Regions from separate parts of the Agrobacterium sp. GW821-FHT02D03 genome, predicted to be linked through region 3. Evidence: predicted binding sites of a transcription regulator. Region 3 holds the regulator's gene; each other region holds the start of a gene.
The links. The regulator LexA, encoded in region 3, represses DNA repair genes until DNA is damaged. The targets are predictions, from matches to a motif close to TGTTCNNNNTGTGTTCNG.
Positions count from the first base shown of each region.

Region 1: AC07U5_RS11655 (PA0069 family radical SAM protein) is a predicted target of LexA. The motif match lies at 4,743-4,760, and genes of this name have one in related genera.
Region 2: AC07U5_RS01440 (helicase-related protein) is a predicted target of LexA. The motif match lies at 2,642-2,659, and genes of this name have one in related genera.

Region 1 covers NZ_JBWKVN010000001.1:2,439,414-2,449,330, forward strand. Annotated here, with positions in the region: gene AC07U5_RS11630 (polyprenyl synthetase family protein) at 1-482, shown strand, start outside; gene AC07U5_RS11635 (tetratricopeptide repeat protein) at 732-2,567, shown strand; gene AC07U5_RS11640 (4-(cytidine 5'-diphospho)-2-C-methyl-D-erythritol kinase) at 2,574-3,485, shown strand; gene moaB (molybdenum cofactor biosynthesis protein B) at 3,478-4,032, shown strand; gene AC07U5_RS11650 (glycosyltransferase family A protein) at 4,036-4,554, opposite strand; gene AC07U5_RS11655 (PA0069 family radical SAM protein) at 4,821-5,978, shown strand; gene rnhB (ribonuclease HII) at 6,278-6,952, shown strand; gene AC07U5_RS11665 (methyl-accepting chemotaxis protein) at 6,999-8,828, opposite strand; gene AC07U5_RS11670 (F0F1 ATP synthase subunit B) at 9,337-9,822, opposite strand; gene AC07U5_RS11675 (F0F1 ATP synthase subunit B) at 9,824-9,917, opposite strand, start outside.
Region 2 covers NZ_JBWKVN010000001.1:313,074-322,990, forward strand. Annotated here, with positions in the region: gene AC07U5_RS01440 (helicase-related protein) at 1-2,424, opposite strand, end outside; gene AC07U5_RS01445 (ubiquinone biosynthesis hydroxylase) at 2,778-3,992, opposite strand; gene tesB (acyl-CoA thioesterase II) at 4,085-4,969, shown strand; gene AC07U5_RS01455 (P-II family nitrogen regulator) at 5,184-5,534, shown strand; gene AC07U5_RS01460 (ammonium transporter) at 5,563-6,924, shown strand; gene AC07U5_RS01465 (DNA translocase FtsK) at 7,132-9,762, shown strand; gene AC07U5_RS01470 (outer membrane lipoprotein carrier protein LolA) at 9,879-9,917, shown strand, end outside.
Region 3 covers NZ_JBWKVN010000001.1:1,495,947-1,505,863, forward strand. Annotated here, with positions in the region: gene gltA (citrate synthase) at 1-1,124, opposite strand, end outside; gene AC07U5_RS07000 (ComEC/Rec2 family competence protein) at 1,383-3,863, shown strand; gene AC07U5_RS07005 (glutathione S-transferase family protein) at 3,874-4,563, opposite strand; gene AC07U5_RS07010 (GFA family protein) at 4,818-5,216, shown strand; gene lexA (transcriptional repressor LexA) at 5,550-6,275, opposite strand; gene AC07U5_RS07020 (hypothetical protein) at 6,632-7,195, shown strand; gene kdsA (3-deoxy-8-phosphooctulonate synthase) at 7,331-8,179, shown strand; gene eno (phosphopyruvate hydratase) at 8,397-9,671, shown strand; gene AC07U5_RS07035 (HIT family protein) at 9,799-9,917, opposite strand, start outside.

The sequences.
Region 1 (9,917 bases), 940 kb from region 3:
AGGTTATCCGCGCCAAGACCGCGGCGCTGTTCGCGGCCGCTGCCGAAGTCGGCCCGATCGTTGCCAAGACCGACAAGGCAACGCGCGGCGCACTGAAATCCTACGGCATGAATCTCGGCCTTGCGTTTCAGCTTGTCGACGACGTTCTGGACTATGGCGGTAAATCCGCCGATCTCGGCAAGAACACGGGTGATGATTTCCGCGAGGGCAAGATTACCCTCCCGGTCATCCTGTCGTATCGTCGTGGCACCACCGACGAGCGGTCCTTCTGGAAGCGCGCGATCGAAAACGGCGAAAGTACGGATGAAAATCTTGAGGTCGCGCTCGGTCTCATCAAGAAATATAACGGTCTGACGGACACGATCTCTCGCGCCAACCATTACGGCACGATCGCACGCGATGCGCTGGCACCGTTGCCAAAGAGCCCGTGGAAGGATGCGTTGATGGAAGTGATCGACTTCTGCATCGAGCGCGTCAACTGACGGCGCGGCAGAGTTTTCCTCGAAAGGGAAGCGGTCGGCGAAATGGAGAGCGGCAGCAGAATTTGTTGCAGGCCTGCTTCAAAAAAGCCATTCTATCGTGACGTGATGCACCGCTTTGTGAACCGATTCCGGTTTCCGATGGCGTGTCTATCTCAACCTTAACAGTCATCAAGGGCAGATGTGGTGCCCGGCGCTGTCAAGTTTGAAGCTGATTTTTCAGTGCGGAAGCACACAAGCAAGGGTTCCTTCATGCGGCGCAATCCAGCATTTCGTCTTTTCTGCAGCGCGGCCTTCATTGCCGCACTCACGCTTGGCGTAGGCTCTGCCGCGCTGGCAGAGACGAAGCCCGCCGATAAGGCGGAAGAGGCCGTCAAGTTCGATCCAAATCGGGTCACCACCTTTTCAGGCGCATTTCTGGCTGCCCGCACCGCGGATGTCGACCAGGATTATGCGACCGCCATCACCCTTTACCAGAAGGCTTTGGATTTCGATCCGGCCAATACCGAAATTCGCCAGCGCCTGATGATCGCGCAGCTGTTGAGCGGCGACTTCGAGGCCGGCGCAAAGATTGCCGACAGCCTGAAGGACGACAGCTCGGTGGAGCGCGTGACGACGATCGTGCGTGCACTTGCCGCCATCAAGCACAAGGAGTTCTCCTCCGCCGAGAAAATCCTGAAATATAGCGGCCCGAACGATCTGGACCGCATGGTGAATACGCTTCTTGCTGCTTGGGCGCGCGCTGGCGCCGGAAAGAGCAAGGAAGCGCTCGCCATGGTCAATGGCATGAAGGGGCCGGGCTGGTTCTCGATCTTCCAGAAATACAATGCGGGCGCCATAGCGCTTGTGACCGGCAACACGGAAGCGGCTCGCAAGAGCCTGAGCGAAGCGGTGGCCGACCGTGAAGGCGGCGCGACCGCAACCGACACCTATATGCGCGCCGTCATGGCACTGGCGCGGCTGGAGGCGAAAGCCGGTAACAAGCAAAAGGCGCTGGACACGATTGCCGTCGGCGACGGTTTTGCTCCGAATTACGCACCCTTGAAGGCGCTGCGACAGAGCATCGAAAAGGGTGAAAAGCCGGACCAGCAGGTTCAGACAGCCGTTGAAGGCGCTGCCTCCGTCATGTTTTCGATTGCCGGTGCACTGAACCGCGATGGCGCGGAAGAGATCGTGACGCTTTATCTCCAGGCGTCGCGCGCACTCGACCCGAAGAGCGCCGATACGCTCATCCTTCTTGGCGGCTTGGCCGAGGCGCAGAAGCAGGCCGAGCGCGCCATCGAATTCTATCGTGAGGTGCCGGCCGATTCGCCGATGCACCGCATTTCCGAATTGCAGCTTGGCCTGACACTGGCACAGACCGGCAAGGTCGATGAGGCGCGCCAGCATCTGAAAGCGCTGCTCGAATCCGATCCTGACGATATTCGCTCCTACCTCGCCTATGGCGCCGTCCTGTCGGACGCCAAGGATTATGCCGCGATGGCTGCCAATTACGACAAAGCCGTCGAGGTGATCGGCGCGGTTCCGAAGAAGTCCGACTGGACGATCTTCTTCCAGCGCGGCATTGCCTATGAGCGTCTGAAGCAGTGGGACAAGGCAGAGCCGAACTTCAAGCGTGCGCTTGAGCTCAACCCGGAACAGCCGCAGGTTCTGAACTATCTCGGCTATTCCTGGGTCGACAAGAACATGAACCTCGACCAAGGCATCGACATGATCCGCCGCGCGGTGGAGCTTCGCCCCAATGACGGATACATCGTCGATTCGCTCGGTTGGGCGCATTATCGTCTTGGCGCTTTCGATGAAGCCGTGACCGAACTGGAACGTGCGATCGAGCTTCGCGCCGGGGACCCCACCATCAACGACCACCTGGGTGACGCCTATTGGCGTGTCGGCCGCAAGCTGGAGGCCGTCTACCAGTGGAACCGTGCGCTGATCGGCGATAGCGACGATGTGGACAAGGCGAAGGTGAAGGAAAAGATCGCCAACGGCCTGCCACCATTGGAAAAGGACGCGGAGAACACCGCGAAGAAGGATCAGGCTCCACCGCCACCTGCACCTCCGGCCCCTGCCCCGGACAAAAAATCCTGACATCGGATGGGTCCGACTGATGGGAAGGGAGTGGTCGAGACTGTTGAGGCCGCTCCGGCAAAGATCAACCTTGCCCTGCATGTGACGGGGCAAAGGGAGGACGGCTACCACCTCCTCGACATGCTGGTGACCTTTACCGAAGCAGGCGATGTCGTCCGCATTCGCGGTGCCGACGAAGACAGCTTTTCGATCTCCGGGCGATTTGCCTCGGACCTTCTTCAGTCGGAAACGATCAACAATCTTGTGCTGAAGGCGCGCGATCTCCTTCGCGGCCATGCGCGGAAACGCGGGCTCACACCAACGCCTGTTGCCATTCACCTGGAGAAAAACCTGCCGGTCGCCTCGGGGATTGGCGGCGGTTCAGCCGATGCCGCGGCAGCCTTGCGTGGATTGATCCGCCACTGGCAACTGCATATTGACGACAAGACCTTGAACGACATGGCGTTGATACTCGGTGCGGACGTACCGATGTGTCTTGCCAGCCAGCCGTTGATCGCACAGGGGATTGGAGAAGAGATTACCCTTCTTCCGCAGTTTCCTCAATTGTCGCTGGTGCTGGTCAACCCGCTCAAGGGGGTTTCGACACCGCACATCTTCCGGCTACTGGAGGACAAGCAGAATGCACCCCTTCCCGCACCGCTTCTGGATCAAGGCCAGTCCTGGCTTTCGATGATGGACGCGCTTAGAAACGATCTGCAGCCTCCAGCCGTGAAGCTACTGCCGGAGATCGGCGATATGCTGGCAATGCTTCATTCACAGGGCGCGGATGTTGCGCGCATGTCCGGTTCGGGCGCCACATGCTTCGGCATTTTTTCCGACTGGGAGAAAGCGAAGGCTGCAGCAGCATCGCTTCGGGAACAGAAGCCCGGGTGGTATGTTCAAGAGACCAGAACGATTGCAGGAGAGCGTCATGAGTGAGAAGAACACGGGTGGAGAACGGCAATTCATTCCGGTCGGTATCGCCGTTCTGACCATCTCCGACACGCGCACCTTGGCGGACGACAAATCCGGCAACACGCTGGCGGCACGGATCGAGGAGGCAGGCCACCGTCTTGTGGATCGTGCCATCGTGCCCGATGACGTAGGGGCCATTCGCGAAAAGGTGCAAGGCTGGACGCTGTCGGACGAGATCGATGTGGTCATTACCACGGGTGGCACGGGCTTTACCGGGCGCGACGTGACGCCGGAAGCCCTGGAGCCTCTGTTCGACAAGCGCATGGACGGCTTCTCAGAGGTGTTCCACCGCATCTCCTATGACAAGATCGGCACATCCACCATCCAGTCACGCGCCACCGCCGGGCTTGCGAACACAACCTTCGTCTTCGTTCTGCCGGGTTCACCAGGCGCCTGCAAGGACGCGTGGGACGGTATTTTGAAAGCGCAGCTGGATTATCGCCACATGCCGTGCAACTTCGTGGAAATCATGCCACGGCTGGACGAGCATCTGCGCCGCACGAAGGGCTGATCCCTATCGCGTTGGACGAAGCGCCCAAGCTGGCACCAACTCCGCCGTCAGTCTGCGCGGCTTCTGGGATTTTGAAAATTCGGTCGGTGGGAGGCCGGATTTCGCGAGTTGGAGAGCGTCCTGCTTGCGCAGCAACAGGCCGAATTCCAATGGCGGACCGCGGCGGAGCAGTCGCTTCAGAAACGGCTTTTTATAATAGCGCGAGGGGGAGAATTGCGCGGGCCGCTCGTCCAGCGCCATATATTCGAGAATATCCTCGATCCAGCCACCTTGCGGACGGCTGCCCGGCTCGATCAGCAACACCCACTCGCCGCGGATCGATTGAATGACATCGCCGATCTCCCAGCGCTGATGGAAGCGGCAACCGGCAGCTTCGGCGACCCGCGCCGAGCCATCGTGTGAGGCGTGGTCGAGAATAATGACGTCACTGATCAAACCCTTCACGGCGCCCGTCACCAGCGCCGAAAGCGTATGCGCAAGCTCTGGCTCTTGGTTGCGGCATTCCATGATGACTGTCAGCATGTTCTCGTCACTTGTGGTGCGTTCCAGACGATAAAGTTCCTACAGCATCGCCATGGAAACCCAAATGGATTTTCTGTCGCGGCAGATGGCAAAATAATGCAATGCAGCGGGACAGTTCCATTGTTTCCTTACCCGCAGTCCTTCTTTTCGCGCCGCCCACCGAATGGTAAAGCGCCACCGGATTCTTTTGTTCTTGTATTGTTCTCATATTTGGCGTAGGAATCGTTTCATCCAATTCGCTGGCTGAGGCCGGTCAGGAGCATCAGATGAGACACCAAGTGCTTTCGGGGCAGGCTGCCTATCAGCCGGGCCATACGCCGGATATTGCCAACGCTCTGGCAGATGACTCTGGCCTGAGGATCGAGATCGATCGTCGTCGCGGCAGAGGTGCGGGCATCAATCCTGGCGGTCGTTTCGAGACGTTGCAGCATGAAGCCTTTAACGATGGCTGGGACATCATCGAAGAATTGCCGGAGTTCAAGACGGATGTGCAGGTGGAAAAGCCGCGCACCATCATTACCCGCAACGAATCGCCCGACATCCCATTTGACCGGTCGATCAATCCCTATCGCGGCTGCGAGCATGGCTGCATCTATTGCTTCGCCCGGCCGACACACAGCTATATGGGACTTTCGGCTGGCCTCGACTTTGAAGCGAAGCTTTTTGCCAAGCCGGACGCTGCCAAACTTCTGGAACGCGAGCTTTCCAAGCCCGGCTACAAGGCGCGGGTGATTGCGATCGGCACCAATACCGATCCTTACCAGCCGATCGAAAAGGAATGGCGGATCATGCGCCAGATCCTCGAGGTGCTAGCCAAGGCGGAACATCCGGTCGCCATCGTGACGAAATCGGCGCTGATCACGCGCGACATCGATATTCTGGCGCCCATGGCGAAGAAGGGTCTCGTCAAGGTCGGCATCTCAGTGACGACGCTCGATCGCAAACTTGCCCGCAGCATGGAGCCACGCGCCTCGACGCCATCGAAAAGGTTGGAGGCAGTCAAGACGCTCACGGAAGCTGGCATACCTGTGGCCGTGATGATGGCCCCGGTCATCCCAGCGCTGAACGATCATGAAATCGAGCGGGTGCTGGAAGCTGGTAAAGCCGCCGGTGCGACAGAGGCCTCGTACGTCCTGCTGCGTCTACCCCTTGAGGTCAGCCCGCTGTTTCGTGACTGGTTGCTGCGCAACTACCCGGATCGCTACCGCCATGTCATGTCGCTGGTGCGCTCCATGCGCGACGGTAAGGAATATGACTCGGAGTTTGGCAAGCGTATGAAGGGTGCTGGACCCTATGCGTGGCAGATCAGCCGCCGCTTCGAAATGGCAACTAAAAGGCTCGGTCTCATTCGCAGGGGCATCCAGCTGCGTGACGATCTCTTTGCCCCACCCAGCGGTGCCGGCGTGCAGCTCTCCTTGCTTTGAATGAAGGAGACGCTCGGTCCAGCTACCGCTTACGACATTGGTTCTTGGCGCGTCTCCACAGAGCTGCGCCGAAACCACGGCTGTGAAGCCCCTCTTCGAAGAAATGTTCGGTGCGCGTCCCTGACGTACCGGCATTGCCCCCGGTTCCGCCGCCTCGCGTGCGATTTCTCGTTTTCCGCCGCCCTATAGGAGAACGACCCTGGCCTCTTGAGCCATGGATGACAACCACGCCCTACGGGTTGTCTATCGCCGCACCGGGGGCTTGCGGGAGATCGGGTGTCTGTGCAAGTTTCCGCCGCATGAAGCGACGCACAGCATCCGATTCTCCTGCCCTGTTCGATCTTGCTCCGGCGAGCCCCGACTTCAGCATGGAGCTAGAAGCACGCCAGCGCGGCCTGTGGCCCGTGGCCGGGACCGATGAGGCTGGTCGAGGCCCTCTTGCCGGCCCCGTCGTTGCCGCAGCCGTCATTCTTGATCCCGACAATATTCCTGACGGCCTCGATGATTCCAAGAAGCTCACCAAGGCAAAACGGGAAGTGCTGTTTACGAAGATCGTGGAAACCTCGATCGTCTCCGTTGCGTCATCCGGTCCGGTGCTGATCGACCGGATCAATATACTGCGCGCGAGCCTCGATGCCATGCGCCGCGCCGTCCTTGGGCTTGAGCTTGCGCCTCGACTGGTGTTGGCCGATGGGCGCGACCAGCCGCCTGGCATGTCCTGCGAAGCAAAGGCCGTGATCAAGGGGGATGCGCGATCCCTGTCGATTGCGGCCGCGTCGATCATCGCCAAGGTTACACGAGACCGGATGATGGAGCGGGCCGGGACTGTGCACACCGCCTATGGCTTCGAGCTTCATGCGGGTTACGGAACGCCCGTGCACCTTCGCGCCATCGAAGCCCATGGGGCCTGCTCACTTCATCGAATGAGCTTTCGGCCGCTTCGACAGGATGCTGCCGAAGCCGACGTCGCCTGATAGGCTGGCACTCTCCCCGGTGGTTGGAGAGCACCGTTCCCGTTCTTCAACCGGCCATACGCATATAGCCGTCTCGGTTGCCACCTTGCTGCGCGTGATCGGCCAGCTTGAACTGCTCCAATAGCGCACGCAGCCTCTCGCTTTCTGTTGCCAGTGCAGAGGTTGCGGTGGTGGTTTCCTGCACGAGGGCCGCATTCTGCTGCGTCGTCTGGTCCATCTGGTTGACGGCTGTGTTCACTTCCGAAAGACCCGTCGCCTGTTCCTGGGATGACGTGGCAATCGCGCCCATGTGCTCATTGACGGCTTCGACGTGGTGGCTGATCGTCTTGAGCGCATCGCCGGTCTGCTGAACCAGCTTCACGCCGCTCTCCACCTCATGCGAAGACTTGCCGATCAGCTCCTTGATTTCCTTGGCGGCCTGGGCAGAACGCTGCGCCAGTTCGCGCACCTCCTGAGCAACGACTGCGAAGCCCTTGCCAGCTTCGCCAGCGCGTGCCGCCTCTACGCCTGCGTTCAGCGCCAGCAGGTTGGTCTGGAAGGCGATCTCGTCAATGACCACAATGATATTGGAAATCTGGCCAGAGGAATGTTCAATACGCTGCATCGCGTCGACTGCCGCTGCGACGACATTACCGGAGACCTTCGCCGCCTGATTGGCTTCGCTTGCAGCACCTGTCGCCTCCCGGGCGCGCTTGGTGGAGTTCGCCACGTTGACGGTGATCTCATCCAGTGCCGCAGCGGTTTGTTCGAGGGTCGCAGCCTGCTGCTCCGTACGCCGGGAGAGATCTGCCGAGCCTTCGGCAATCTCCCGAGTTCCGCTGTTCATCGTTTCGATCGCGCGCGAAATTTCCGTCAGCGTATTGCCGAGCTGCTGAATGGAGTGGTTGAAGTCGGTTCTGAGTGGCTCGAAATCAGGCGCAAAGGTCTCGTTCAGACGGAATGCCAGATCCCCGGAGGCAAGCCGGCGAAGCCCCGCGGCCAGACCCGATGTCGCCACGCGCAGTCGTTCCTCTGCATCAGCTTCAGCCTTTCGCTGCGCCTCCACCCGTTCTGCTTCGGCGCGTTTGCGGTTTTGCTCCGACTCGGCCTCAAGCCGCTTGTTTTCGATAGCGCCCTGACGGAAAACCTCGACGGCATCCGCCATCGAGCCGATTTCGTCCTTGCGGTGACGGCCCGGGATATCGATCCGTGTATCGCCGGATGACAGCCTGCGCATGACTGCCGTCATCTGCACGAGCGGCCTTGCGATGTAACGATTGCCAAAGATCGCGGCAGCGAGACCGATGGTCATCGCGACGGCAAGCGCGATGTAGTTGAGTGTGATCGCCGTACCGGCGGTGGCGACGGTCACATCACCCTCAGCGCGCACATCCATCTCGATGTCGTCAACTGCCTCCTGAAGGCTGGTCTTGGCTTGGTCGTAAGCATTCAACGCGCCACCGGAAAACAGCCATCTGGCCTCGTCCATCTTGTTGGCCTCGACAAGGGCCAGCACTTGCGCCCATTTGCTCTGGGCCGCGGCCCAGCGCGCGTTGAAGCTTTCGAAATGCTGCTTATCCGCATCGTCGACGAGATATTCCCGGTATTCCTTCAGCTTCGCAATGAGTGCACTATCTGCCTTTGATAATTCAGCCTGAAAATCGGCCCGTGCGTCCGGATCTGCAATAACGATGGCGCCCTGCGCGTTTCTAATGCTGCCAATATCGGCATTGATAGCGCCAATAACGATGAAACCTGGAACGCGTTGACGGACGATAACGTCGATCCCGTCCTCGATCTGCACCATGGATCTGATTGAGGAGACGCCCTGCACACCCGCCACAAGAATCATGACCCCGGACAGCGCCGCAAGAACCTTGCCAAGCGATAATTTCATAGTGTCTTCCTCAAATAACTATACGGTCATGATCTTGGACGCGTGTCCGGCTTAACGCCTCGCTACAAATCATTTGCAGTGAAGGGCGCGAGACTGGTCCAACTGGACTGCCCGCGACGCTTAAGACTAAATATTATCAAATAAGGTTTATATTTAATTAAGTTATATCTTATGTTAGTCTTATCTTAAACATTTCAAAATGTGAGCGATCGTTGCCTCCGACACTGACTATCAAGAGCAACAGTGCCTTGAGCAAAGGAATTTTCTACTATGCCACTCTGTTTCGCGTGACGTAGCAGAGACCAATACTTGGCGGCCGGGCGATATCTGGACGGTCCTGTTGGCGCGGATACTTTGCCGCGCGAAACCGCCGCACACTCTGTGCGACATTCTGTGAAAGGCGATGCTGCCTTCGGTTTTGGATCTTAGGAACAGAACAACAAAAAACCCCTTCGGGGGTGACCCGAAGGGGTTTTGAATATTCAATGCGTGCAGATCGCGCCTGGGCTTAGTTCAGCCGAGACTTCACTTCGCCGACGGCAGACTTGAACAGCTTGCCCTTGGCAGCAGCCGTCGTCTTTTCGGCGATCAGCTTTTCCGAGGCTGCGATTGCAATGTCGACTGCGGCGGAGCGAACAGCGCCGATCGCATCGGTTTCAGCCTGCTTGATCTTCTGCTCGGAAAGCGCGGTACGGCGAGCGACGAACTCTTCCGTCTTCGCCTTGGCTTCGGCGGTCAGAGCGGCGGCTTCGCGTTCGGCAGCGGCAACGATGGCTGCTGCATCCGCTTCCGCTTCCTTGCGCTTGCGCTGATATTCCGCCAGCAGGTGCTGGGCTTCTTCGCGCAGGCGCTTGGCTTCCGCCAGTTCCTCGGTGATGTTCTTTGCGCGCTCGTCGAGCGAGCTTGCCAACATGCCTGGAACCTTGAGGTAGGCAATCAGGACGAAGAAGAGAATAAGGCCTACGAGTGCGTAGAATGATGCATCAAACGCCATCTCAAGCTCCCTTCACATCGGATACCGCGGCAACAGCTGCCTTGGCATCGGTGTCCTTGACCTTCGTGCCGATCAGTTGATCGACAACAGCGGTC
Region 2 (9,917 bases), 1.2 Mb from region 3:
GACCTGGTCGGCGCGGTAGCCGAGACCCTTGAGGATCTCTTCCATGTCATCCAGCGTAGCACCCAGGATCGACAGCATCGCCGTCGTGGTGGTGAAGCGGCGACCATCATAGGCACCCTCAGGGCGCGGCTGCTGGCCTGGCTTCCACTGCAGCAGCGGACGGATGAGGTCAGCCAGACGCTCGAGAATATCGATGCGCACAGCGCGCTTGCCAAGGAAACGGAAGCCGGCAAGCTTGTAGAACATGCGCTCAAAACCGGGATCGGTGACGACCGAGGTACGGCCGGCAGCCAGAACCGGGATGAGATCGCCATAGCCCGGCTTGCCAAGGCCGTCATTCTTCAGGGCCCAGAGCAGCGTCACGAGTTCGGCGGGCGCCGGCTTGAGAAGTGCTGGCAGGAAGACGTGGTAGGCGCCAAAACGGATGCCGTAACGACGCATGGAGGCGCGGGCGTCCTGATCCAGCGTCTTGACCTCATCGGCCACGTCGCGGCGGAACAGGATGCCGAGATTTTCAACCAGCTGGAAGGCCAGACCCTTGGCGAGGCCCTGCAGATCTTCGGCGCGCGAAATATCGTCGAGCGGCTTCAGAACCGTTGCGATCTGGTGATTGACGAAGCGCTCGATGCGGGCAAGCGCGTGGTCACGCGCATTGCCGCTCAGCTGCTCGTCGGCCAGAAGGATGACGCGCGGCTTCATGATGTTGTCGCCGGCTGCCAGACGCGCCACGGGCTCACCGAGCCAGCGGACGAGACCGTCCGAGCTCATCGCCAGGTCGCCATTACCACTGGCATGGAGACGGGCGGCGCGCGCCTCATACTCCAATGCGAGCGCCTTTTGCGCTGCCGCCTGGACGGCCTTGGCATCTGGACCTTCGGTTCCCGAAACCGGGGTGAACCGGAATCCCGCCAATTGACCGACATGATGTCCTTCTACGAAGACATCACCATTCACACTGATTTCAGCTTCAAGCATCGCATTCTCTCTTAGGCGCCTCATGAGCACAGATGTCCTGCGATCAACAAAGCGTTTCGTCAACCTTTCATGTAGAGCATCGGACAATCGATCTTCGATTTCCCGTGTCTTTTCTTGCCAGTGTGTCGGATCGGCAAGCCATCCTGGGCGGTTGGATACATACGTCCATGTTCTGATCTGCGCAATCCTGGCGGAGAGCGTGTCGATTTCACCATCCGTCCGGTCGGCGCGGCGCACCTGTTCGGCCATGAAATTCTCATTGACCGTACCGCGTTTGACGAGATCGAAATAGAGAGTCGAAATCAGATCGGCATGTTGTGCAGGCGCGATGCGGCGATAATCCGGCAAAGCGCAGGCTTCCCACAATCTTTCGACACGCTCCGCAGTGGTCGTGACGTCGATAATCTCCGGGTAGCGCCCGAGATATTCGAGTGCCTGCTGATCGATGGCAGGCAACGCGCGCGACAGACCCTGCACCGTGGGTGCCGCATCGAGGCTCGCCTGGAGATTTCTGATGGACGAGAAATCGAAATTCTTCGTGCGCCATTGCAGTACTTTGACCGGATCGAACTCATGCGATTCGATTCGTTCCACCAACTCGTCGTCCAGCGGATCGACGCGACCCGTCACGCCGAAGGTGCCATCGCGCAAGTGGCGTCCGGCACGACCGGCGATCTGGCCCATTTCAGCCGGATTGAGATTGCGGAACTGATAGCCGTCGAATTTGCGATCCTGGGCAAATGCTACGTGGTCGACATCGAGGTTCAGACCCATGCCGATGGCATCGGTCGCCACCAGATATTCCACGTCGCCGTTCTGGTAGAGGCCGACCTGCGCGTTGCGGGTACGGGGCGATAGCGCACCGAGAACGACCGCAGCGCCACCGCGCTGACGGCGCACCAGTTCGGCAATCGCGTAGACCTCATCGGCCGAGAAGGCGACGATCGCCGTGCGCTGGGGCAGGCGGGTGATCTTCTTCGATCCCGCATAGAAGAGTTGCGACAGGCGAGGGCGCTCCACCATCACGATGCCGGGCAGCAGCTTTTCGAGAATTGGCCGCATCGTGCCGGCACCCAGAAGCAGCGTTTCTTCCTTGCCGCGCAAATTCAGGATGCGGTCGGTGAAGATATGGCCGCGTTCCAGGTCGCCCGCGAGCTGGACTTCGTCGATGGCGACAAAGGCAGCATTGGTTTCGCGTGGCATCGCTTCCACGGTGCACACGGAATATTTCGCGCGGGGTGGGGAAATCTTCTCTTCGCCGGTGATCAGCGCAACATTGTTGGCGCCGACCTTCTCCACCAGCCGCGTATAGACCTCGCGTGCCAGAAGGCGCAGCGGAAGGCCGATGACACCACTTCCATGCGCCACCATTCTCTCGATGGCATAATGGGTTTTGCCGGTATTTGTCGGTCCAAGAACGGCCGTTACACCGCGGCCGCTCAAGATCATGGGGCGAAAATTCAACGTACTATCCGCGAAAACGACGATGCTGCTACTCTTCGGACACGGCGTGAGGGCGCCCGCATTTCAGTCTTCCCACACATGGCAATCAGCAAGGCCAAACGCAAGGACGAAAGCGGTTATCATCGGCGTCGCCCTTGAATTGACCGCCAATTCGGCACGCCAAAACCGCTTTTTTGCTAAGAAACGCCAAAGGCGCAAGATTCGGAACAGGTTGAGAACGAATCAGAGACGAATCGCTGACTCTGCCAGATTCAGCCTTTGTTCACGGCAAGATGTGGCTTCCGCTTTGCCGAAAGCCACCAGATGCTGAATCAGATGATGCTAAAGGACGATGCCGGCTACAGAGGCTGCCCCGCCAGCAATCTTGGTCCATTCCGGTCCGCCGTTCCGGCGGCCTGGCCGATGAAGTAGGATTTCAATGCGGGAATCCGATCAACGAGGCCCAGCCCGAAATCGCGCGCAACGCGGATTGGCCCGACATCATTGGAGAAGAGACGGTTCAACAAGTCGGTGGTCACACCCATGCGCACCGTGTCGAAGCGGCGCCAGGACTGGTAGCGCTCCAGCACATTGAGTGAGCCAATATCGAGCCCGATGCGATCGGCCTCGACGACGGTCTCAGCCAGCGCCGCCACATCCTTGAAGCCAAGATTGAGGCCCTGTCCGGAGATGGGGTGAATGCCGTGGGCAGCGTCACCGGCAAGCGCGATGCGTGGCGCGACGAAAGCACGGGCAAGCGTGAGGCCAAGCGGGAAGGCACGGCGCGGACCGACGGGGCGGATCGGCCCCAGCTTGTGACCGAAGCGACGCTCGAGCTCTTCTTCGAAGATAAGATCGTCGGACGCGACGAGGCTGTCGGCATCTGCCGTGCGCTCCGTCCACACCAGCGACGAGCGGTTGCCCTTGAGTGGCAGGATGGCAAAGGGACCGGACGGCAGAAAATGTTCTTCCGCGCAGCCATTGTGCGGCCGCTCGTGCTCCACAGTCGTGACGATGCCCGACTGATCGTAAGCCCAGTGGACGGTCTTAATGCCGGCCATCTCGCGCAGCGCCGATTTCACACCGTCACAAGCAACCAGCAGACGCGTTTCCAGCGACGAGCCGTCGGAAAGCGAAATCTGGTTGCTTTGCGGACCGGCGGAAAAACCGGAGACACTCAGCCCGTGGCGGATCTCGATACCGAGCCGCTCGCACACTCCCCGCAGAGCACCGACCATGGCAACATTCGGGACCATATGCGCAAAGGGCTGGCCTTCCGCCACGTCGCCGTCGAAGGTGAGGAAGACCGGGCGAACAGGATCTGCCGTGCGCGAATCCGTCACGATCATCTTGTTGATCGGCTGGGCTTCCGGCTCCAGTTCCTGCCAGATGCCGAAGACATCCAGCATGCGGCTTGCGGCGGCGATGATCGCGGAGGCGCGGACGTCCTTCTTCCAGACGTCTTCAGGGGCGGCTTCGATGACCTGCACACCAAGATGCGGCGCTGCCTGCTTGATGGCGACGGCAACGCTTAAGCCCACATATCCGCCCCCGGCAATCACGACATCAAGCATTGCGTCTTCTCCTGCGCCTTGCGTTCTTGTGCATATTCTTCTGCCATTATAGACCATCCCATCACGTCTTCATACAGCCGGAGCATGCCGAAATGTCGCATCCTTCTCATTCATCAAGCCCGATGGAAAATCTTCTAGCCACGCTTGATCTTGAAAAGCTTGAAGAAAATCTCTTCCGCGGCACCAGCCCACAGGTTGGATGGCAGCGCGTCTTCGGTGGTCAGGTCATTGCGCAGGCACTGATGGCGGCACAGCGAACGGTGGATGCGGACCGCTTTATCCACTCGCTCCACGCCTATTTCATGCGACCCGGCGATCCCCTCGTGCCGATCATCTATCAGGTTGATCGCATTCGTGATGGTGCAAGCTTTGCCACACGGCGCATCGTTGCCATCCAGCACGGTCATGCCATCTTTGCCATGTCGGCATCGTTCCAGATCGAGGAGGGCGGCTTTGATCACCAGAGCCCGATCCCAAACGTGCCGCAGCCGGAAAGCCTGATGAGCGAGGCGCAGTTGCAGGAGGCGTTTCTCGCCAATGCGCCACCCGCGATCCGCAAATACTGGGAGAACAAGCGGCCGATCGAAATCCGCCCGGTCTCACTCACGCATTATATCTCGCGCGAAAAGCTGGAGCCGAAGCAGGATATCTGGGTGCGGGCCGTGGGTGCCGTGCCGGATGACAGGCATTATCAGGCAGCGGTTCTCGCCTATCTTTCCGACATGACGCTGCTCGATACATCACTCTATGCCCACGGAACGACCATCTTCGATCCGACCATCCAGGTGGCGAGCCTCGATCACGCCATGTGGTTTCATCGCCCGTGCAAGTTGGAAGACTGGCTGCTCTACACGCAGGATAGCCCGAGCGCGTCCGGTGCCCGCGGATTGACCAGGGGCAACCTCTTTACCCGCGATGGCGTGCTTATCGCCTCGATGGCGCAAGAGGGCCTGATTCGCAAACGGGCAAATGACTAAAAAACGATCATTTTTTAAAAATCGCCCATAAATTGTTCGCCTAAAGCGCGAACAATTGCCCGTTTTGCGGCCTTATCTTTTATAGTCGTTACTTTTCAATAACTTATTCTCTGCCTGCCAAAACTGGCACGCCCTTTGAATATAGAGTGTCAGTCGCTGTTACTGATCTGCCAGCGGCAAGGAGAGTCGGCTCCATGCCGAGCACAAACAAAGGATGGGAAACCAGATGAAAATTGTGATGGCCATTATCAAGCCGTTCAAGCTGGATGAGGTGCGCGAGGCTCTCACCGCGCTCGGCATTCAGGGCCTGACCGTAACCGAAGTGAAGGGTTACGGACGTCAGAAGGGACATACCGAGATTTATCGCGGTACCGAATATGCGGTCAGCTTTCTTCCGAAGCTGAAGATCGAGATCGCGGTGGCGTCCGACGTGGTGGAAAAGGCAGTCGATGCAATCGCATCCGCGGCCAAGACGGGGCAGATCGGCGACGGCAAGATTTTCGTCTACTCGATTGAACAGGCAGTGCGCATCCGCACCGGCGAAACGAACACAGAAGCGCTTTAAGCTCGGCTGACAGGGGAGTCCTCAGATTATGAACTTCAAGAAAATTTCCACACTCAGCGCCTTGGGCGCCGGTGCGGCAGCCCTCCTGGCGCCGGTCATATCCTTTGCGCAGGACGCTGCTGCCCCCGCAGCAGCAGCAGCAGCCGTTGCCGCCGTTCCGGACAAGGGCGACACTGCCTTCATGTTCCTGTCCACCATCCTGGTCCTCTTCATGGCCGTTCCGGGTCTTGGCCTGTTCTACGGCGGTCTCGTTCGCGCCAAGAACATGCTGTCGGTTCTGATGCAGTGCACGGTCATTGCCGCCACCGTCATGATTGCCTGGGTCGTCTACGGTTACTCCTTCGCCTTCGGTGGTTCTGAAAGCCCGTTCTTCGGCGGTTTCGCCAAGCTCTTCCTCGCGGGTGTGACCAAGGACACGACCGCTGCGACCTTCTCGCAGGGCGTCGTCATTCCGGAATACATCTTCGTGATGTTCCAGATGACCTTCGCGGCCATCACTCCGGCACTGATCATCGGCGCCTTCGCGGAACGTATCAAGTTCTCGGCTTCGGTTCTTTTCTGCCTGCTTTGGGTTACCTTCGTCTACTTCCCGATTGCCCACATGGTCTGGGATGCCAAGGGTTACCTCTTCGGTCTCGGCGCCCTTGACTTCGCTGGCGGCACGGTCGTTCACATCAATGCCGGTGTTGCCGGTCTTATTGGTGCGATCATGGTCGGCAAGCGTACGGGCTACGGCAAGGACATGATGGCTCCGCACTCCATGACGCTGACCTATGTTGGCGCTGCCATGCTGTGGGTCGGCTGGTTCGGCTTCAACGCCGGTTCCAACCTGGAAGCCTCCGGTGGTGCAATGCTTGCAACCGTCAACACCTTCATCGCCACCGCTGCCGCCATTCTCTCCTGGTGCGTGGTTGAAAGCTTCACGCGTGGCAAGGCTTCCATGCTGGGTGCTGCTTCGGGCATGATCGCTGGTCTCGTTGCCATCACGCCTGCTGCTGGTATCGTCGGCCCGATGGGCGCGATCGTCATGGGCGTGATCGTTTCGCCGCTCTGCTACTTCTTCGTCTCCGTGGTGAAGAACAAGTTCGGTTACGACGACACCGCGGACGTCTTCGGCGTTCACGGCATTGGCGGCATGTTCGGCGCTCTGGCGACCGGCATCTTCGCAAGCGCCTCGCTTGGCGGCGTCGGCTATGCCGGCGAGCAGACGATGGGTGGTCAGTTGATGGTTCAGATTCAGGCCGTCGTCATCACCATCCTGTGGACGGGTATCGGCTCTGCGATCCTCTACAAGATCGTCGACATCATCGTCGGTCTGCGTGTGCCGGTCGAAGCCGAACGCGAAGGTCTCGACCTCGCATCTCACGGCGAAGCCGCCTACCACAACTAAGATCGGTCGGTGCCGTTTACGCACTCGAACCTCATCATCGAAGCCCGGCGATCGTCTCGCCGGGCTTCTTTGTTTTCGGTGGGCTAGGCTTGGTAAACGAGTTTTCCCGTGGTTAATGCCGCATTAACCACCATGCCGCTATTTTGCCCTGTCATCCCTGCTTCGGTCACGAAGCTCCGGAAAAACTAAGGACGACAGGTTCAACATATGGGCAGAGTGAATTCTCCGACATTCGAGGGCCGCGACAATCGCTTCGTGCTGACGGCATTCGTCGTGCGACAGATCATGGCGCTGTGTGGTTTTGCTGTTCTGGCAGCCTTGGCGCTGGGCGTGACCGCACTTGCGACCTGGAACGTGGCCGATCCGAGTCTCTCCTACGCGACCTCCAACGAGCCCACCAATCTGCTCGGACATAGCGGCGCGATCTTCGCCGATATCATGATGCAGTTTCTCGGGCTGTCGTCGCTGATTGCCATGTTGCCCATCCTGTCCTGGGCCTTCGTCCTGATTTCCGGCCGCAAACTCACCCGCATGCCGACCCGCCTGATGGCCTGGATTGGGGGCGCCTTCATTGCCTCTGCCTCGCTTGGATGTTTCCCGGCACCGCAGACCTGGCCGCTGCCCAACGGCATTGGCGGCGTGATCGGCGACATGATCCTGCGCTTTCCAGCGCTGTTCCTCGGCGCCTATCCGACTGGAACTGCTGCGACCGTTCTGGGCGCAATCCTGGCTGTGCCTGCGGCTTGGCTGATGCTGGTCGCTTCAGGTCTTCTCGGCGCATTCGACCAGGATGCGGAGGAGCCCTTCGCGCCACAGGCTGCCGTCAACAGCAAGGCCCGCAAGGTTCAGGAGATCGAAGAGGATGATGAGGATGACGGCGAGGGTTTCCTCGCCAACTTCCTCGCTTTCGGCGCGCTGACCCATTACTGGTACACGACCCATGCCAGGCTTCGGCGAATCTTCGGTTTGAAGCCCAAGTCGCTCACCAACGAGTTCGAGCAGCCCTACGACTTCAACGACTACGAATTTGGCACGTTGAACGAGCCGTCACGACTGAAGACTGCGATCAACCGTCTGGAACGGGCAGAGCCTTCCTTCGAGGAACGGGCGGAAGCGCGTGCACGCCGACAGGCACCTTCCGTCAACGACGATCTCGACGAGCCGCCATTCGACGACGAAGAGAGCTTGCCGGACGGTGTTCTCTCCGGTGATGCGCCTTTTGCCCCGCGCCCGGCACCGGGAAGCCCGACGCGTATTACCGCACCACCATCGCGGCCGAAGCCGAGCGAGCGGGTTGCACGCGAAGCGCAAACCTCTTTCATTTCGCCAGATGGTTTCCAGGTTCCGTCGATCCATCTGCTGGCCGAGCCAAAGAATGTCGTCAAGGACAACACGCTGAACGCCGACGTTCTGGAGCAGAATGCCCGGCGGCTCGAAGGCGTGCTGGAAGACTTTGGCGTCAAGGGCGAGATCATCCATGTGCGTCCTGGCCCCGTCGTGACGCTTTATGAGCTTGAACCGGCGCCCGGCATCAAGTCGTCGCGCGTCATAGGTCTGGCGGACGATATCGCCCGCTCGATGAGCGCGATTGCCGCGCGCGTCGCCGTCGTTCCTGGCCGCAATGCCATCGGTATCGAGCTTCCCAACCGCACGCGCGAAACGGTGTTCCTGCGCGAGCTTGTCGGATCTCGCGATTTCGAAAGCAGCAAGGCCAAGCTGCCGATGGCACTCGGCAAGACAATTGGTGGCGAAGCTGTCATCGCCGATCTTGCCAAGATGCCGCATCTTCTCGTGGCCGGTACCACCGGCTCGGGTAAGTCGGTCGCGATCAACACCATGATCCTGTCGCTCGTCTATCGCATGACGCCAGAACAGTGCCGCCTGATCATGATCGACCCGAAGATGCTCGAACTGTCGATCTATGACGGCATTCCGCATCTGCTCTCGCCTGTCGTCACCGATCCCAAGAAGGCCGTCGTCGCACTGAAATGGACCGTGCGGGAGATGGAAGAGCGCTACAAGAAGATGTCGAAGATCGGTGTTCGTAACATCGATGGCTTCAACACCCGCGTTCAGCAGGCGCTGGACAAGGGCGAAGTCCTGACGAGAACCGTGCAGACCGGCTTTGACCGCCAGACCGGCGAAGCCATGTATGAGACGGAAGAATTCGATCTGAAGCCGCTGCCCTATATCGTCGTCATCATCGACGAAATGGCCGACCTGATGATGGTCGCCGGCAAGGATATCGAGGGTGCTGTGCAGCGTCTGGCGCAGATGGCGCGTGCCGCCGGCATTCATGTCATCATGGCAACGCAACGTCCGTCTGTCGACGTCATCACCGGCACGATCAAGGCGAACTTCCCGACGCGCATTTCCTTCCAGGTTACCTCCAAGATCGACAGCCGCACCATCCTTGGCGAACAGGGCGCAGAGCAGCTGCTTGGCATGGGTGATATGCTCTATATGGCAGGCGGCGGGCGCATCCAGCGCGTCCACGGTCCCTTCGTTTCGGATAATGAAGTGGAAGAGATCGTCTCCTACCTCAAGACCCAAGGCTCGCCCGATTATCTCGAAGCGGTCACCGAAGAGGATGAGGACGAGGATGGTGGCGGCCCTGCCGGCACCGGCAACATGGCAGAGTCCGACGACCCTTATGACCAGGCCGTCGCCGTCGTTCTGCGCGATGGCAAGGCCTCGACCTCCTACGTCCAGCGCAGGCTCGGCATCGGTTATAACCGCGCTGCGTCGCTGATCGAACGGATGGAGCAGGAAGGCATTATCGGCCCTGCAAACCACGCCGGAAAGCGCGAAATTCTCGTGCCGACGGAGAATGATTAAGCCACAATCGTCTAACGCTCGACCGGCAGTTGGTCTTTGATACCAGTTGCTTGCGTGCAGGTTCGATAGCCGCAACCAGGCGTGTGCTTTCAGCGTTATAGCCGTCGCTCCATGTCATGAAGCCGCCGTGTTTTTTCGGCACATGGGATGCGATG
Region 3 (9,917 bases):
CCAAGCGCCTTCAGCGTGATGCCGGAGTAGAAGTCGACATTCGGGTAGAGCTTCTTCTCGACGAAGTAAGGGTCCGAAAGAGCGATCTTTTCCAGTTCGAGCGCAACCTGCATGATCGGATCGTCGGAATTGCCGGTCGCTTCCAGCACTTCGTACATCGTCTTCTGCATGATCTTGGCGCGCGGGTCGTAGTTCTTGTAGACGCGGTGGCCAAAGCCCATCAGGCGGAACGGATCGTTCTTGTCCTTGGCGCGTGCGATGTATTCAGGAATACGATCGACCGTTCCGATCTCGTTCAGCATGTTGAGCGCTGCTTCGTTGGCGCCGCCGTGAGCGGGGCCCCACAGGCAGGCGATGCCGGCTGCGATACATGCGAACGGGTTTGCGCCCGAGGAACCGGCCAGACGAACGGTCGACGTGGACGCGTTCTGCTCATGGTCGGCGTGGAGAATGAAGATGCGATCCATGGCGCGGGCCAGAACCGGGTCCACCTTGTACTCTTCGCACGGAACGGCAAAGCACATGTGCAGGAAGTTCGATGCGTAATCGAGATCGTTCTTCGGATAAACGAAGGGCTGGCCGATATGGTACTTGTAGGCCATGGCCGCGATGGTCGGCATCTTGGCGATCATGCGCAGAGACGCGACCATGCGCTGGTGCGGATCGGTGATGTCGGTCGAGTCGTGGTAGAAGGCGGAGAGGGCGCCGACCGTACCGCACATGACAGCCATTGGGTGGGCGTCGCGACGATAGCCGGTGAAGAAGCGGCTCATCTGTTCATGCACCATGGTGTGACGCGTCACACGGGTGTCGAAGTCCTTCTTCTGCGCGGTCGTCGGCAGTTCGCCGTAAAGCAGCAGGTAGCACGTCTCGAGGAAGTCGCCCTGTTCGGCAAGCTGCTCGATCGGATAACCGCGGTGCAGCAGAACGCCTTCGTCACCATCGATATAGGTGATCTTGGATTCGCACGAAGCGGTCGAGGTGAAACCGGGGTCGTAGGTGAAGGAGCCGGTGTGTTTGTACAGGGTGCCGATATCGACGACGCGCGGGCCAATCGTACCTTCTCGTACAGGAAGATCGACCGTCTTGTCGCCGAGGGTCACTGTAGCGCTTTTTTCCGTCATACCATACCTCCGAATATGCAGGCGATGCGGGTTGACGCATCGGCCAATTAAGCGTCACGGATTTAGCTATATGATCCGCGCGACGATGCCAAGCTATCCAAAAGGCAAATTGTGCATCGCAGAATTGGAATAAGCCGTTCTGATCGGTTTTGCCACTTTACTGTTTCGTTTTAAGTCAATGCTTCCTTAATCTGCACACTGGATTGCAATCCGAATCGCAAGGCTGCAAATTGGTCCTAAGGGACCGAGGGGCGGCGCTTGAACGACTACGGGGAACGGCAGCAGTTCCGCTTGCTGGAGACGGGCACGCCTGTGAAGGTGGAGCTCGACGGCATCAATGCGCCCGCTGCTCTTGCGAATACGGATATCGTACTCTTTGCTCCGCCGCGTCCTGCGCCTCAAGGCTTTGCGCAGCGATTGCAATCGACCTTATCGCGTTGCGTCACCGAGGAGCTTCAGTACCGGCAGGACTTCCTTTTCATCCCCGTGCTGGTCGGCGCGGGCGCGGCGCTGTGGTTTTCGCTCTCCTCTCCGCCATCCGATGTCGTTCTGCTTGTGAGTGGCCTTTGCGTCATCCCGATCGCCATCATCATGCGGCACCGGCAGACCGCACTGTCCTTTGTGCTGGCAACGCTTGCACTTCTGCTGCTCGGCATGCTTCTGGCGAACTGGGAGACGCGCCGCGTTGGGACCACAGTCCTTGACACTGCCGTGACGACGACAATCACCGGCAAAGTGGAGCGGCGGGAGGTAGATGCCAGGGGCTACTGGCGCTACACGATCGCCCTGACTTCGACGAGTGGACCTTCTCTGACGCGCCTGCCAAACCGGATATCCGTTCTCTCGCGCAGTCGCGAAAAACCGATCGCTGTCGGTGCAGGCATCACCGGCAAGGCGCGCCTTTCACCACCATCCGGGCCGGCATTGCCGGGCCTCAACGACTTTGCCTTTTCCGCGTACTTCGATGGGATCGGTGCGACAGGCTTTTTCTATAGCGCGCCAAAGGCTCTACCGACGCAGGCCGAAACGACAGACGGCGTGGGCTGGCTGCAAACAGCGGGTTCGGGGCTCTACGCGCTGCGTTCCGCTATTGCCGAACGAATCCGCAGCGTCATCGGCGGCGATGCAGGTGCTTTTGCGGCTTCGATCATCACGGATGAACGGCGCGCGATCTCCAGCGAGACGATGGAAGCTTTGCGCGTGTCGGGGCTCGCCCATATCGTTGCCATTTCCGGGCTCAACATGGCACTGGCATCAGGCATCTTCTTCGTCGGTATGCGTATGGTGTTCAGCCTGTGTCCAGGGTTTTCGCAGCGCTATCCCGTCAAGAAGATCTCCGCCTTTGCCGCGCTGTTGATGACATTCGCCTATTATCTGATTTCAGGCTTTGCCGTCTCTGCCGAGCGGGCATGGTTGATGATGTCGATCATGCTGGCAGCGGTTCTCGTCAACCGGCCGTCGATCAGTCTGCGCAATGTCGCCCTTGCCGCAATCGTCATCATCGCGGTTTCGCCACATGAAATCATGGGTCCGAGTTTCCAGATGTCCTTTGCCGCAACGCTGGCACTGGTTGCTGCCTATTCCTTCTGGAGCAGATGGCAGGGCAGTCGCGAGCGCCTCTTTATCGCGCGCCCGCCTTTGTGGATGGTGGCCTCGTCGAAAGCGAGTGCCGTGATCGGCGGTGTCGTCATCACCTCGTTGATTGGGGGTGTCTCGACTGCGATCTACTCCATCGAGCATTTCCACCGTATCACCACCTACGGACTGGCCGCCAATCTTGCCGCCATGCCGGTCATGTCGATCATCGTCATGCCGTCTGCACTGATTGCCATGCTGCTCATGCCTTTCGGCCTGGATGCACCCTTCCTGAAGCTGATGGGTTACGGCATGGCCATGGTGATCGACATTGCCAACACCGTCTCCAGTTGGGGCGGAGATGCCACGATCGGGCGGCAACATCCCTGGTTTCTGGCCGTCTCGACGGTCGGATTTCTTCTTCTGACCTTGCTGCGGACCCACCTCGCGCTCTTGGGGCTTCCCCTGATGCTGGCCGGTCTCGTTCTGGTGCCGCTTGAGCAGAACAAGGCAAAGCCGGATTTATTGATCTACGAGGATGGTGTTCTGGTCGCGTTTCGCGTGGATCAATTCGTTGCGACGACCAAGCGCCAGGCGAAGGGGTTCGTCTTTGATCAGTGGGCGAGGGCGGTGCCGCTTCCGGATAAACATGTGGCCCCTGTCATGGTGGACGACAACAAGGCGGGTGAACGAGAGGAAACGGCAGAGCCAACGCCACGCCGGCCGGCTGTTCTCACCGATCAGCTGAAGCAAGAGGTTCGCGACAAGATGATTCTGGCTTTCGAGCGGACGAATGGCTTCTCGTGTCAGAAAAACGCCTGGTGTGCTGGACGTCATGAGAGCGGCGTCACAGTCGTGGTCATTTCGAACACGGCGTTGACCGGAACAGCCTGTGATGTGGCGGACATCGTCGTGACGTCGCGTTTCGTGCCGTTTTCAAATTGTCGCTCGGGCGCGCTGTTGATCAGCGCCACAACATTGCGGAAGACGGGCTCGCTGGAACTCTGGCTGAATGAGGCCGGAGCGCCCGTCGCAACTGCGCGCGCGGCGATGCAAGACGTTGCCAGACCCTGGTCGATCCACCGCGCCTATGACTGGCGCAGCAAGACCTCTGACGGCGCGGTGCCGCCGCATATCGAGGCGATGCTGGCGGCCGGGCAGTAAGTCTCTTGCTTCAACCCGCTGCGGAGCGGCGGTCTTCGATGATCTCGCCGGACGCCCGCGCTTCTTCTTCGTGCTCGGCGTCACGCCAGGGTTCCCGGATCGCTGCCTCCTCCCACTCCTTCATCGCCGGCGAGTTCAAGAGGCGGGTCTTGTAAGCCTCTGCCGCTGGCGAGAGTGCTGTGCCGTAGGTCTGGAAGCGAAAGGCCACGGGGCAGAAGAAGGCGTCGACGGCGGTGAAATTCGTACCGGCCAGAAACGGCCCTCCGAAGCTGTCGAGGCCCTGTTGCCATAGCGCATCTATACGCGCGATATCCCTACGGAGCGCCTCGGTTGCAGGAACTGGCCGGATTCGCAAGCCTACGCTCATCGGGTGCAGATTGCGGAGCGATTGGAAGCCGGAATGCATCTCCGCGGATGCCGAGCGCGACCAAGCCCGCGCTTTGGCATCCTCAGCCCAAACACCATCATGCCGTTCCGCCAGATATTCGATGATCGCAAGCGAGTCCCAGATGGTGACATCGCCATCCACAAGGCAAGGCACCTTGCCGGTGGGGGAGAAGTGATTGAAGCCATTCTTGGGATCGGGATCATTGAAGGGGACGAGATGCTCGTTGAAGGAAATCTCCAATGTGCGCATCAGAACCCACGGCCGGAGAGACCAGGAGGAGTAGTTCTTGTTGGCGATGTAGAGATCGTACATGTTGTCTCCTTCTGGTGATACGCCGCTTGAATCGCATGCAATCAGCAAAAGCGTCCATGCGTGTAGGTGCGTATGTTTCTCTGTCCATCCTCCTAACGCATGACCGAGAGGACATACAGGCCGAGTCTGTCATGTCAGATATCATATGAATTGATGCGTTCGCCGTTCTCACGTGTCCGGAAACAGAAGCAGAATGAACTTCACCGGTTCGTCGCGGTTTGATGGGAAGGCGTCAAGCAAATGGAGCGATCGAGATGAACATGAAATCTGGCGGTTGTGCCTGCGGCAGCGTGAGGCTTTCGATGGTCGGCGCGCCCTACCGTATCGGGATTTGTCACTGCATGGACTGTCGCAAACACCACGGCGCGCTCTTCCACGCATCCGCCATCTTCCCGCAGGATGCCGTTACCATCGAGGGAGAAACACGCAGCTATAATGGCCGTTTCTTCTGTCCCAACTGCGGATCGCCGGTCTTCGGAAAAAGCGACGACGAAATCGAGGTCAATCTCGGTTCCCTGGATTCACCAGATCAGTTCGAGCCGACCTACGAGCTTTGGACGGTCCGCCGTGAGGCGTGGCTGCCGGATTTCCCGGCATTGCGCCAATATGAGCGGGACCGGGAATCGACAGGCAGAACGGAAAAGGGGCGGTGAGACTGTCCACCTTGTCGGATGGTAGCTGCAACATGGATTAGCTGCGTCTGTGAGTCCTGCACTTAGAAGCGACGGGCGAGGGCGCTTGTCGGTGGCACTGAAAGATTGCCGCCGTTCGAAGGCCATGATCGGCATGCACCCGACCATCCGCCAATCTTTTCCTCACCCTCGGATCGAGAATGAGGATAACGAGAAAGACAAAGGCGAAGAGAACCAGCGTCGAAACCTCGGTGCGATCAGAGGCAGCCCAACATCGCCGCATCTGCCAACTATGTCAGCGCGTCTTGCCTCTGCAAGAGCACGGGCAGCCAGTCTGAGCCGACTGTCGTCCGCTCAGTGATAGCGACGAATGAGGCCGACCAGCTTGCCCTGAATCTTGACCCGATCCGGTCCGAAGATACGGGTTTCATAGGCTGGGTTCGCGGCCTCCAGGGCGATGGAAGCACCCTTGCGGCGGAAGCGCTTCAAGGTGGCTTCTTCATCATCTACCAGTGCGACGATGATATCGCCGGGGTTGGCGGTGCTGCCGTTGCGAATGATGACGGTATCGCCATCGAAGATGCCAGCCTCGATCATCGAGTCACCCTTGACCTCCAGCGCGTAATGCTCGCCCGTGCCCAACATATCGACGGGTACGGCAACATCGTGGGTGTTGTTCTGAATAGCGGAGATCGGCACACCGGCGGCGATGCGCCCCATTACAGGAACGGTGACAGCGGAGGAGATCTGATCGTTTGCTGGCTTCGGGGCAGGAGCCGACTCAGGCGGTTTGGCTTTTCCGAGGCTGCCCTCGATCACGCTTGGCGAGAAGCCGCGCGGCGGCTTCTGTGCGGGTGCGGAATAGGCTTCCGGAAGCTTGATGACTTCCAGGGCTCTTGCCCTGTTCGGCAAGCGGCGGATGAAGCCACGTTCTTCCAGAGCGGTAATCAGCCGATGGATGCCGGATTTCGAGGCAAGGTCGAGGGCATCTTTCATCTCATCGAAAGATGGCGGCACGCCGGACTCTTTCATTCGCTCATGAATGAAAAGAAGCAGTTCCTGCTGTTTGCGCGTGAGCATGAAGAAAACCCTTGGAATACGTGGCGAAGATTCGCGAAACAAATACAGAACGAACACTATATGTTCCATATGTGTTCTGCAATCCCTTAAAATTCCGCAAACGTCTCCGCCTCATCAATTCGCAGTCCTGTTATCCGCGCAATGGTAGAAGTTTATAGCTTCTTTACGGTGTTGCGCGTCTTTTTCCTCTCCAGGTTGATGATTTCATTTTTGCGGGTATCTACAAGCTGCTTCGAGGATCACATGATCCGGTCATCCTGTGGGATGAAGGCCAAGCCATTCGAAGCATTATCAACAAAGTTATCATAGCTCTACGGCGCTGCCTTGCAGCGTCTTCTCGGGGCAGGGACATTTTTATGAAGCTCGTTAGATTTACCCTTATCGGAATGCTGGTTGCGCTGGCCGGTTGCCAGACCCTCGATCCCAATTCACCGGAAGCTTTAAAGCGCAAGGAGTACGACCGGCTGCTGCTGAACACGACGATGGCCAATTGCAAGCTCATCGTTCAGCTCAATCAGAAGCGCGTTTCGCAGAACAAGGAGCCGACGCGCGACAATAACTGTGCACGGATCCTGAAGAACCACGCGCTTGGCGGCGTTCATCCGGCGAGCTTCATCCCCGATCTTGCGGTGAACGGTATTCCCATTCCGATCGGCGGACTGATCAAGCTTGCCATCGTCGTCGATCGAAACCAGCGCGAGAAGAAGGCCTGGGAGACATCGCTACCGACTTGGGTTTCCGCCGGTGGTGAGAACAGCGAGAACGTCTATCGCATGTTACTGACTCAAGGCTTCAAGCCTGAAGAACTGGAAGGGCTGAAGGGAAGTGCTGGATTTTCCGACGCCGTGCGCGCAGTCGGGCCGTTCGTGCAATTTTCCGAGGCCAATCCCGATGTCGTGCGGAAGGCGAATGCCGGCTAAAGGGCAAGCGGTCGGTGCTCCGGCCGCAGCATCCCTCATCTCGTGACACATGGCGCGCTTGCTGCTAATGCCTGTGCAACATCGCAAGTTAAGCGGTTGCCGGCGATGTCCGGCGCATGTGTCGTGAGGAATGAGATGACTGTGAAGAACAATTTGAAAGTGGTCGCTGGCGAAGGCAAAGGCGCTGTCGCCTTCTCCAACACGGAGCGGTTTTCGCTGATTGCCGGTCCGTGCCAGATGGAAAGCCGCGACCACGCTTTCATGATTGCCGGCACGCTTCATGAGCTTTGCGGCAAGCTCGGCATCGGGCTTGTCTATAAGTCATCCTTCGACAAGGCCAATCGCACATCGCTTTCCGGCCAGCGCGGCATCGGTCTCGACAAGGCCATGGAGATCTTTGCCGATCTCAAGAAGGAATATGGCTTCCCGGTCCTGACCGATATCCATACCGAAGAGCAGTGCGCCATTGTCGCCGAAACCGTTGATGTTCTGCAGATCCCGGCCTTTCTCAGTCGCCAGACCGATCTTCTGATCGCCGCCGCGAAGACCGGCCGCGTGATCAATGTGAAGAAGGGACAGTTCCTGGCGCCCTGGGACATGAAGAACGTGCTGGCGAAGTTGAATGAGAGCGGCAATCCGAATGTTCTCCTCTGCGAACGCGGCGCATCGTTCGGCTATAACACGCTTGTCTCCGACATGCGCTCGTTGCCGATCATGGCCTCGCTCGGTGCGCCGGTGGTCTTCGATGCGACGCATTCCGTGCAGCAGCCAGGCGGGCAGGGTGGGTCGACCGGTGGTCAGCGCGAATTCGTCGAGACATTGTCGCGTGCGGCGGTGGCTGTCGGCATTGCCGGCCTGTTTGTCGAAACCCATGAGGATCCGGACAATGCCCCATCCGACGGTCCGAACATGGTTCACCTGAAGGATATGCCGAAGCTTCTGGAGAAGCTTCTGGCGTTTGACGCTATCGCCAAGGCTGCCTGATTTTGGCCTAATCGATTTTTATAGGTTGGGCGACGCCTGATGCTGGGCGTCGTCATTGTAATTTCTCACGCTTCGTCTACAGCGAAGTTGCAATGACCTTTCACACTTTTCAGAATCGCTTATCCGCCGTCCGGCTCGAAAACGGCTTCACAGTTTTGCCGATGCGCTCTAAGACAAGCGACTTAAATTCATCTGTTCCAGTCCCAAGGGAGAGACCATGACAGCCATTACCGACATCATCGCACGCGAAATCCTCGATAGCCGTGGCAACCCCACGGTCGAGGTCGACGTGTACCTCGAAGACGGCTCCTTCGGTCGCGCTGCCGTTCCATCGGGCGCATCCACCGGCGCTCACGAGGCAGTCGAGCTGCGCGATGGCGGACAGCGCTATGGCGGCAAGGGTGTTGAAAAGGCCGTTGAGGCCGTCAACACCGAGATCTTTGATGCGCTTGGCGGCTTCGATGCCGAAAGCCAGATCCACATCGACCAGACGCTGATTGCGCTCGATGGTACGCCGAACAAGTCTCGCCTCGGCGCAAACGCCATCCTCGGCGTGTCGCTCGCCGTTGCCAAGGCCGCTGCCGAAACGACCGGCCTGCCACTCTATCGCTATGTCGGTGGCCCGAACGCCCACCTGCTGCCCGTTCCGATGATGAACATCATCAATGGTGGCGCACATGCCGACAACCCGATCGACTTCCAGGAATTCATGATCATGCCGGTCGGCGCGGAAAGCATCCGTGACGCGGTGCGCATCGGCGCGGAAATCTTCCATGTTCTGAAGAAGGAATTGGCAGCGCAGGGTCACAACACCAATGTCGGCGACGAAGGCGGTTTTGCCCCTGGCCTGAAGAGCGCGCCGGAAGCGCTGGACTTCATCATGAAGTCGGTTGAAAAGGCAGGCTACAAGCCGGGCGACGACGTCGCTCTTGCTCTCGACTGCGCCTCGACCGAGTTCTTCAAGAACGGCAAATACGAGATGGAAGGCGAAGGCCGCACGCTCGAGCCGGAAGCCATGGCTGATTATCTCGCAGAACTCGCGGGCAAGTACCCGATCATTTCCATCGAAGACGGCATGGCCGAAGACGATTGGGAAGGCTGGAAGTACCTGACCGACAAGATCGGCTCTAAGGTACAGCTGGTCGGCGACGACCTCTTCGTTACCAACTCCGCGCGCCTGCGCGACGGCATCAAGATGGGCGTTGCCAACTCCATCCTCGTCAAGGTCAACCAGATCGGTTCTCTGACCGAGACGCTCGACGCTGTCGAAACGGCGCACAAGGCACGCTACACGGCGGTCATGTCTCACCGTTCGGGTGAAACGGAAGACTCCACGATTGCCGATCTCGCGGTTGCCACCAACTGCGGTCAGATCAAGACCGGCTCGCTGTCGCGCTCCGACCGTTTGGCGAAGTACAACCAGCTGATCCGTATCGAAGAGATGCTGGGTCCGCAGGCTGCTTACGCTGGCCGCTCCATTCTTCGCAGCTGATTTGAGCTCTGATAATTTGAGGGCTTTCCATAGGCCCCGATAATAGAAAACCCGCCGATGGCCTCGGCGGGTTTTTGTGTCAGCGATGCGGTGTTTGTTCTCGACGGTCCACGGCCGGGAGCGCGCCTTACAGCGCCTGTTTGATCTTCTCTGCGTGGGCCTTCAGCATCTCCACATCCGCCATCGCGCCGCTATGGGGCTTCAAAGGCTCTCCGTCCTTGCGCGGTACGATGTGGAAGTGCAGGT